One region of the Bacillus daqingensis genome, then DNA from elsewhere that is predicted to be linked to it. Evidence: riboswitches for the same ligand, from Rfam matches in the RefSeq annotation. Region 1 holds a riboswitch; the other holds the start of a gene.
The links. A riboswitch is a leader RNA that binds a small molecule or an ion and turns the genes downstream of it on or off. The one in region 1 is predicted to bind S-adenosylmethionine.

Region 1 (4,299 bases):
CCAGCTTCATCAAGTGCGCGAATCAGGAAAATATACGGATCTGTTCCGAGCGTCGCGGCGACCTGCTTACCGGCAAGGTCTTCCACCGAATCGATATCACTGTCTTCCGCCGTAACAAGCGCTGTCCATTCGGGCTGTGAGTAAATATACACATTTTTGATCGGAGCGTTATTGCCCTTAGCCATAAGGGCCGCCGCTCCGGCTGAAGAGCCGAAGTCTACGCTGCCGCCGGACAAAAATTCCAGCGCGTTGTTGCTGCCTTGACTCAGCACGTAGTCAATTTCCGTTCCTTCATCTGCGAACGCCTCTTCCAAAAATCCCTTTTCCTTTAATACGAGGCTTGTTGGGGAGTAGTACGCGTAGTCCACTGTAATCGTATCGGGTGAAGACCCGTCTGCCTCTGATTCTGAGGAGCAGCCAGCGGCGAAAAGAGCCGCTGCTGCAATGCTTCCAAGTTTCCAATAGTTGTTCATGACCTTCACTCCGTTTTCATGTAAATTGGCAGTTGGTACAGGCGCCTCTCCCTGCTTCTCGTGTCGTTACAGCTCGCACGCAAACGTAGAAATGGTTCCGCGCAGGCGCTGGGCTTCTTTATAGGTGCAGCGATTGTGGACGACTTCAAGACCTGCTTCTTTCGCAATCACGGCTGCTTTTTCGGAAATGACGCCTTCCTGCAGCCAAAAGATTTTCGGCTGAACCGATGCTGCTTCCTCGGCAATCTCAATCGCCGCTTCCGGACTTCGGAACACTTGCACGATGTCGATCGGACCTGGTACAGACGTGATGTCCGGATATGCTTTTTCGCCTAAAATCTCGGTTTCCCTCGGATTAACCGGGATGATGCGGTACCCGAGCCGCTGCATCTTTCGTGCCAGCCGGTAACTTGGCCGTGACTCTTTGCCGCTCAGTCCTACGACGGCGATCGTTTTCGGACGAACTGCTCCATTGTCATCCACCGTTGCACGGTCCAGCGCCCAGCGAATCACGCCTTCGTCATTAATGACCGTTTTTTCTTCTGACGTTCCTTCACCTGTAGCAATCTGTAAGGCGTGATCGAGATCTTTTTTCAAGTCCTCCGCATTTTCAATTCCGACAGATAAGCGGACCAGATCTTCAAAAACGCCTGTCTTTTCGAGCTCATCCCCTGTAAGCTGCTGGTGCGTCGTCGAAGCGGGATGGATGATCAGGCTTTTTGCGTCGCCGACGTTCGCAAGATGAGACCAGAGAGAAACCGAGTTTATCAGCTTGCTTCCCGCTTCCCTTCCGCCTTTGATGCCGAAATTCACAACCGCTCCGCCACCATAGTCGAGTACTTTCTTCGCATTTTCATGAGCGGGATGACTCTCAAGCCCCGGATAGGAAACCCAGTCGACTGCCGGGTGAACTTCCAGATAGCGGGCCAGTTCCAATGCGTTTTCGTTATGACGGACGATACGCAAATGTAGTGTCTCAAGTCCCTGCAGCAGCTGAAATGCGTTAAACGGGCTCAGGCAAGAACCAAAATCGCGGAGCAGCTGTACGCGCAGCTTCGTGCTGAAGGCGAGCGTGCCGAAATCTTTCGCGTATACGATGCCGTTGTAGCTTGGGTCCGGTTCATTGAAGACCGGAAATTTCTCCGACTGCCAGTTAAAGCGGCCCCCGTCCACGACGAGTCCGCCGATGGAGGTGCCGTGTCCGCCGATCCATTTCGTCGCAGAATGAACGACGATGTCAGCTCCCTGCTGAATCGGGCGCGCTGTATAAGGCGTCGCGAACGTATTGTCAATGATAAGCGGAATACCCGCTTCGTGTGCCACCTCGGAGACAGCCGCAATATCGAGCACGTGCAGGCTCGGGTTGCCGATCGTCTCCGCAAAAACCGCTTTCGTATTGTCCTGAATCGCATCGGCAAAATGCTGCGGCTCCTGCGGGTCAACAAATGTGACATCGATCCCGTACCGCGGAAGCGTAACAGAAAACAGGTTATACGTGCCGCCGTACAAATTCGTCGCCGCAACGATATGATCACCGGCACTTGCGAGATTTAGAATTGACAGCGAAATAGCAGCCATTCCGGAAGAGGTAGCAACAGCCGCCACACCTTCCTCTAGCAGCGCGATCCGCTTTTCGAGCACATCCGTAGTTGGATTGCCGATACGGCTGTAAATGTTGCCCGGCTCATCAAGGGAAAACAGGCTCTCTGCATGCTCTGTATCGTGAAACAAATACGATGTCGTCTGATAAATCGGTACCGCTCGGGACCCTGTCGTCGGGTCAGGGGACTGACCTCCGTGTAAAATAACCGTTTCCGGATTATATGTCGCAAATGATTTTTCACTCATGATGCATTCCTCCTGTTATTATAAGTAAATCAATTGGAAAACTTAGTTTTAAGCTTGCAAAGCTCTTTCTTCTGCCCTCCTGAAGCCATTAAAAATCTCCCTATCTGAAAAAGATAGAGAGATACAGGAAGTCAGTCTGTTCTCTCTCATCTTTCAGAGCTTTATGCTCTGTGGAATTGGCACCTTCCCGAATCTGTCAATCAGATCCGAATGGTTGCCGGGCTTCATCGGGCCAGTCCCTCCGCCTCTCTGGATAAGAGATATCGTTATTATGAAGTTAGGATTAATCTTGAGTTTTTCACTTTGATTAATCTGATAAATTGAATTAGTTTGAATCTTACCACGCTTCTGATACGCCGTCAACTGGTTTCAGAAAAAAGAAAAACTCCCGGCCTGACTGCTTAGCAGAAAGGACACGGGAGAGTTCGTTAAAATAAACGGACTTATCTCCCAAAGAGTCGCCTCTCTGCAGGAAGTAGCACCTTTCAGCATACGCTGATGGTTGCCGGGTTTCATCGGGCCAGTCCCTCCACCACTCTGGATAAGTAATCTGTTCAGTTGGTTGAACGTATCATATCACGGGACGTTCCCGTCTGTAAAGCAGAATCAGAATTTATCGAGTCCGGCATCTGTAACTGCCCCTTTGGCAGAAGAAGATACAAGCGCCGCATATTTAGCGAGCACGCCAGTTTTGTAACGCGGTTCAGGCGCCTTCCAATTCGCTTTTCGTGCTGCAAGCTCTGCTTCATCGACGTGCATGTTAATTTCCTGCGTGTCACTGTCGATGGTCACCTTGTCACCTGTTTGAAGCAGACCGATCGGACCTCCCATTGCCGCTTCCGGTGCAATATGACCAATAACGAATCCGTGTGAGCCGCCGGAAAAACGACCGTCTGTCATAAGCGCCACTTTCCCGTTCAGTCCGCGCCCGACGATCATCGCCGTGATGGACAGCATTTCCGGCATGCCCGGTCCGCCTTTCGGACCGACATTGCGGATCACGAGCACATCGTGTTCTACAATTTCACCCGCTTCAATCGCCTTCGTTGCTTCTGCCTCTGAATCATACACTTTCGCTGTTCCTTCAAAGCGGCTGATTTTCTGACCGGACATCTTCGCAACGGATCCTTCCGGCGCAAGGTTTCCTTTCAGCACGACGAGCGGTCCTGTCGGCTTGAATGGGTTGTCGAGCGGCCGGATAACGTCCTGGCCTTCTTTCAGGGCAGGCGCTTCAGCGAGATTTTCCGCCATCGTCTTTCCCGTTACAGTCAGGCAGTCCCCATGCAGCAGACCTGCTTCCAGCAGCTCTTTCATCACGGCTGGCACGCCGCCGACTTCATACAGGTCCTGCATAACGTAACGGCCGCTCGGCTTCAGATCTGCGATATGCGGAACCTGCTTGCGAATACGCTCAAAATCGTCGAAATCGAGCTCTACGCCAGCAGAGTGAGCCATAGCCGTCAGATGCAAAAATGCATTTGTGGAGCCGCCGAGCGCCATCACGACCGTAATTGCATTCTCGAATGCTTTTTTCGTCATGATATCCCGAGGATAAATGTCGTTTCGGAGCAGATCGACAACGAGTTCGCCAGCCTGGCGGCACTCCTCTTCTTTATAATCGTTGACTGCCGGCGTCGAAGAGGAGCCAGGAATACTCATGCCTAAAGCCTCCACGGCAGACGCCATCGTATTCGCCGTGTACATGCCGCCGCATGCACCGGCTCCTGGACAAGCGCTGCACTCTACTTTATGCAGCTGCTCATCGTCGATGATGCCTTCCTGATACTGCCCAACCGCTTCAAACGACGATACGATGTCAATATCCCTGCCGTCGAGCTTGCCCGGCGCAATCGTTCCTCCATACACATAAACAGCCGGCAGGTTCAACCGTCCCATTGCCATCAGACAGGCAGGAGTCGTCTTATCACATCCGCCGACTGCAACAATGCCATCAAGCCGCTCTGCTCCGACAACCGTT
Region 2 (4,299 bases), on a different contig from region 1:
GCAGGCGTTCGTGTCATCCGCTACGAAGAGCTTTACGCCTATGTAAAAAATAAATTTGATGAAGATCTGATTGAGGAGGGGACCCGCACGATTCTGCAGGAAGAGGACTGGGATGACCGGGAGCAGGCGATCCGTCTTGCCGGAGAGTGGATGCTGCTTTGTCCGGAGCTGGCCCCGGCCGCCGTGCTGTTTTTCGCACCGCCGTACTATCCGGCAGTCAACTCTTCAGATGAGAGCCGTATTCAGGAGGCCGTGGAGAGTTTAAAGCAGACGGCAGGCGAAGAAGGCTTCAGCGTCGAGCACGTCCACTACTTTAACGGGATTTGCGACCTCAGCTATGTCAACTATCAAAAGCCTGACTCTGAGCTTGATGCTTACCGCAACAATACACCGGTCTGGGGGACGGGTTACACGATTCCATTTGAAGCGATGCAGCAGCTGAAGGCACCGGTCTTGAACGTCGGCCCGTTCGGAAAAGATCCGCATCAGCGGACAGAGCGGCTGCACCGGCAGAATGCATTTGTGCATACCCCGAAAATGCTGCATAAGCTGATGGAGGTCTGGCAGAAAAACAGCTCGCCCCACTATAGCTGAACAATTTTTTACAATCCTTTCATAATCCTTTACGCTTCTGAAACACGTTTTTAACACAAAGATGTTAAAGTGGAAATTGTAAGAGAGAGCACCAAATTATCTCCCCCTTTTTCATGAAGATCTTCCCCCTTAAAGTATCTTCATAACAAAAACGGCAGGACGTCCGCAGCACCCGGGCGGCCTGCTGTTTTTTTTGTTGTCAGGCGAGCTGGAAGCAGCGTAGAACCATTTATCATGCAGCACCTGAAAATGCCGGCTTCGTTCGCTGTTCGAGAAACGTACGAGCTGTGCAGGTTCACAAGGATCAGTCTGGCCTCCCACAGTTCCGTCAATTTCTCATAATCTCCCACAGCCGAATCGCTTGATTTGCCGGTGTTTCTGCCCCGATAATAGGAACATAGGAAACGAATGGGCAGGAGGGGGCAACAAGATGAAGTGGGAGGAAGAATCTCTCGTTCCGACACATATTGAAGTTGTGTGGCACAGATTTCAGGACCGTTCCATCGGCACCCTGCTGCCGCACGTTGTTCACAGTGAACTGATTGAAGGAAGCAGCGATACTATTGGAGCGAAGCATCGGCAGACGTGCTCGGAGGGCGGACGGGAAATAACGTACGTGGTAGAAACAACGGATTACCGCGATGAACCGTCCCAAAAAGTGAAGCAGATTTCGTTTGAAGCGGATGGACATTTCGCCATGACGCTGCGCTTTACGCTGATCAAATTAAACGAAAACGAAACACAGCTGATTTACGAAGGTGAAAAAAAGCCGGTCAGCCTCACAGGCAAGCTTAAGCTGAAGTTCTCTGCAAAACGGACACGAGATCAGCTTGTTCGCCGGTTTGTGCACCACTTGCGTCAGGAAACAGGAGCATAGGAAACAACAAGACGTCCAGCGATCATGCTGGACGTCTTTTTCGCGATTATTGGAGATACAGATACAGCTTTTTCACGAGCGTTCTTGGATAGCTGAATGGACTCCGCCTGCGTATTTCAGTTATTCAATACGTTGAGCAGCAGGAAGTTCGTTGCGATTTACTGCACCTTGGCAGCGGGAAACCCCTGCTTTTCCAGCTCACTCCATAAAAAGTGTTCAAGGGAACCGGGCCCTTTTTTCTGCAGTGTTTCGGACTGCTCCCGGGAGAGCGTGATGCGATATTCTGTTCCGCGAATCGAGGAAGCGTATACGTAAAAGCGATCGTGGAAAAAGGAGGTGCCGGCATCAAAGATAAACTGACAGCCGGCAGCTTTTTGTTTCATTCTGGCCGCCGTTGACTGAAAATAGGTTCCCGGATCGGCGTGGTGACAAAATAGAGCGGAAGCGTAACTCATCATACATCATTCCTCTGCTGATAGATTCAGCATACATTCCCTGTCCGTGCAAATGCACAAAAAACCCCTTCTGTCACGATGAGAGAAGGGGTTCATCCGTTCATTCATCGCTCAGAGCATTGCTCTGCTGGCGTTGGCACCTTGCGAGGCAGGTTGCCGTGGAGTCGTAGAGCCAGATCTCTCGTCCACTCAGGATAAATGTATACTGTTAACGGAAGTATAAACGGTTTGCTTGAAAATGTCCAGAAATGCTAAAGCTGCAGCTCTTTTCGTTCTTCCTCACTGAAGACGCGGGAGCGGGTGAAGAAACGCTTTCCTTCCGGGCCTTCCAGCGAAAACATGCCCCCGCGTCCATCGACGACGTCGATAATCAGTTGCGTGTGCTTCCAATATTCATATTGATCTCGTGACATATAGAACGGAGAGCCGCCGATCTCGCCGAGGTACACGTCGCTTTCACCAATTCGCAGGTCACCGTCGGGGTAGCACATCGGGGAGCTGCCGTCGCAGCATCCGCCTGACTGGTGAAACATGAGCGGACCGTGGCGCTTTTTCAGCTTCTCAATCAGTTCCAGCGTCTCCTCGGTTGCGGTTACTCGTTCTGTCATCACAGAACACCCTTTCTTTTTTTGGCTTAGAAAAAGCCTTTTGGTTCTTCACTGTAGCTGACCAGCATGTTTTTCGTCTGCTGGTAATGGCTCAGCATCATCAGGTGGTTTTCGCGTCCGATACCCGACTTCTTATATCCGCCGAATGCTGCGTGAGCCGGATAGTCGTGGTAGCAGTTGGTCCACACGCGTCCGGACTGAATCGCGCGTCCGAAGCGGTAGGCCGTGTTAATATTGCGGGACCATACGCCGGCGCCGAGGCCGTAAAGCGTATCGTTTGCGATCGACAGCGCATCCGCCTGATCTTTAAACGAGGTGACGGAAAGCACCGGGCCGAAAATTTCCTCCTGGAAAATACGCATTTTGTTGTGCCCTTCAAAAATAGTCGGCTGCACGTAGTATCCGCCGGAAAGGTCGCCGTCCAGGTGCGCCTGTTCGCCGCCGGCAAGTACCTTGGCACCTTCCTGTTTGCCGATATCGAGGTAAGACAGGATTTTATCGAGCTGCTCCTTCGATGCCTGAGCACCCATCATCGTATCCGTATCAAGCGGGTTGCCGGTCTTGATGCGCTTGACCCGGTCTACAGCTTTTTCCATAAAGCTGTCGTAGATGGACTCTTCGATCAGGGCGCGGGACGGACAGGTACATACTTCGCCCTGATTCAGCGCGAACATTGCAAAGCCTTCAAGTGCTTTTTCAAGGTATCCGTCCTCCTGCTGCATCACATCAGCGAAGAAAAGGTTCGGCGACTTGCCGCCGAGCTCCAGCGTAACGGGAATAATATTTTCTGATGCATACTGCATAATCAGGCGGCCGGTCGTCGTTTCCCCGGTAAAGGCTACTTTATCAATTCGGGAGCTGGACGCGAGCGGCTTTCCGGCTTCCACACCGAAACCGCTGACGATGTTCAACACCCCTGGCGGAAGCAGATCTTCAATCAGCTCGAGCAGCACAAAGATGCTGGACGGCGTCTGCTCAGCAGGTTTCAGGACAACACAGTTACCTGCAGCAAGAGCTGGAGCAAGCTTCCATGTTGCCATTAAAATCGGGAAGTTCCACGGAATAATCTGACCGACGACGCCGACAGGCTCGTGAAAATGATAGGCAATGGTATCATCATCGAGCTGACTGATGCCGCCTTCCTGAGCGCGGATAGCAGACGCAAAATAACGGAAATGGTCAATAGCAAGCGGGATATCGGCAGCAAGCGTCTCGCGGACGGCTTTTCCGTTTTCCCACGTTTCAGCAACAGCCAGCATTTCCAGGTTCGCTTCCATGCGATCTGCAATTTTCAGCAGAATATTTGCTCGTTCGGTCGGCGATGTTGCGCCCCAGGAGGCTTTTGCTTCGTGGCCCGCTTCAATGGCGGCCTCTACATCTTCCTTCGAAGAGCGGGCAAGCTCGGTAAAGACTTCACCGGTTACCGACGTCGTGTTCTCAAAGTACTCACCGTTTTTCGGCGGCACGTACTGTCCTCCAATATAGTTATCGTACCGCTTTTTAAATTGAACCAGACTGCCTTCCGTATTCGGCTTTGCGTAGATCATGTGCACACTCTCCCATTCTTCTCTGTATTTGATGAAGCGAAAAAAATGTAAGCGATTACAATATATCATAAATCGTCGAATTTTCAAATAATTTCGTTTCATAAATAATGGCAGTGGGAATATCGAAAGCAAAGCGACTTTTTAAGGGGGGATCCGGATGAACAAGCTGCCCGAACAGCCCGTATCACTATGGCGGGAGCGGCCTACACAGACATTTC

Region 2: it holds a riboswitch for S-adenosylmethionine, as region 1 does, so the genes downstream of both, ACFO4L_RS07140 (hypothetical protein) here and ACFO4L_RS10705 (PLP-dependent aspartate aminotransferase family protein) in region 1, are expected to answer to the same signal.

What each region holds. Positions count from the first base shown of each region.
Region 1 is NZ_JBHSGK010000011.1:224,831-229,129, reverse strand. Features, by position in the region: gene ACFO4L_RS10710 (aliphatic sulfonate ABC transporter substrate-binding protein) at 1-473, opposite strand, end outside; gene ACFO4L_RS10705 (PLP-dependent aspartate aminotransferase family protein) at 540-2,321, opposite strand; SAM riboswitch class I at 2,465-2,581, opposite strand; SAM riboswitch class I at 2,762-2,869, opposite strand; gene ilvD (dihydroxy-acid dehydratase) at 2,928-4,299, opposite strand, start outside.
Region 2 is NZ_JBHSGK010000005.1:158,671-162,969, forward strand. Features, by position in the region: gene ACFO4L_RS07130 (M20/M25/M40 family metallo-hydrolase) at 1-594, shown strand, start outside; gene ACFO4L_RS07135 (SRPBCC family protein) at 1,025-1,471, shown strand; gene ACFO4L_RS07140 (hypothetical protein) at 1,630-1,929, opposite strand; SAM riboswitch class I at 2,028-2,127, opposite strand; gene ACFO4L_RS07145 (DUF779 domain-containing protein) at 2,178-2,534, opposite strand; gene adh (aldehyde dehydrogenase) at 2,561-4,081, opposite strand; gene ACFO4L_RS07155 (FAD-dependent oxidoreductase) at 4,239-4,299, shown strand, end outside.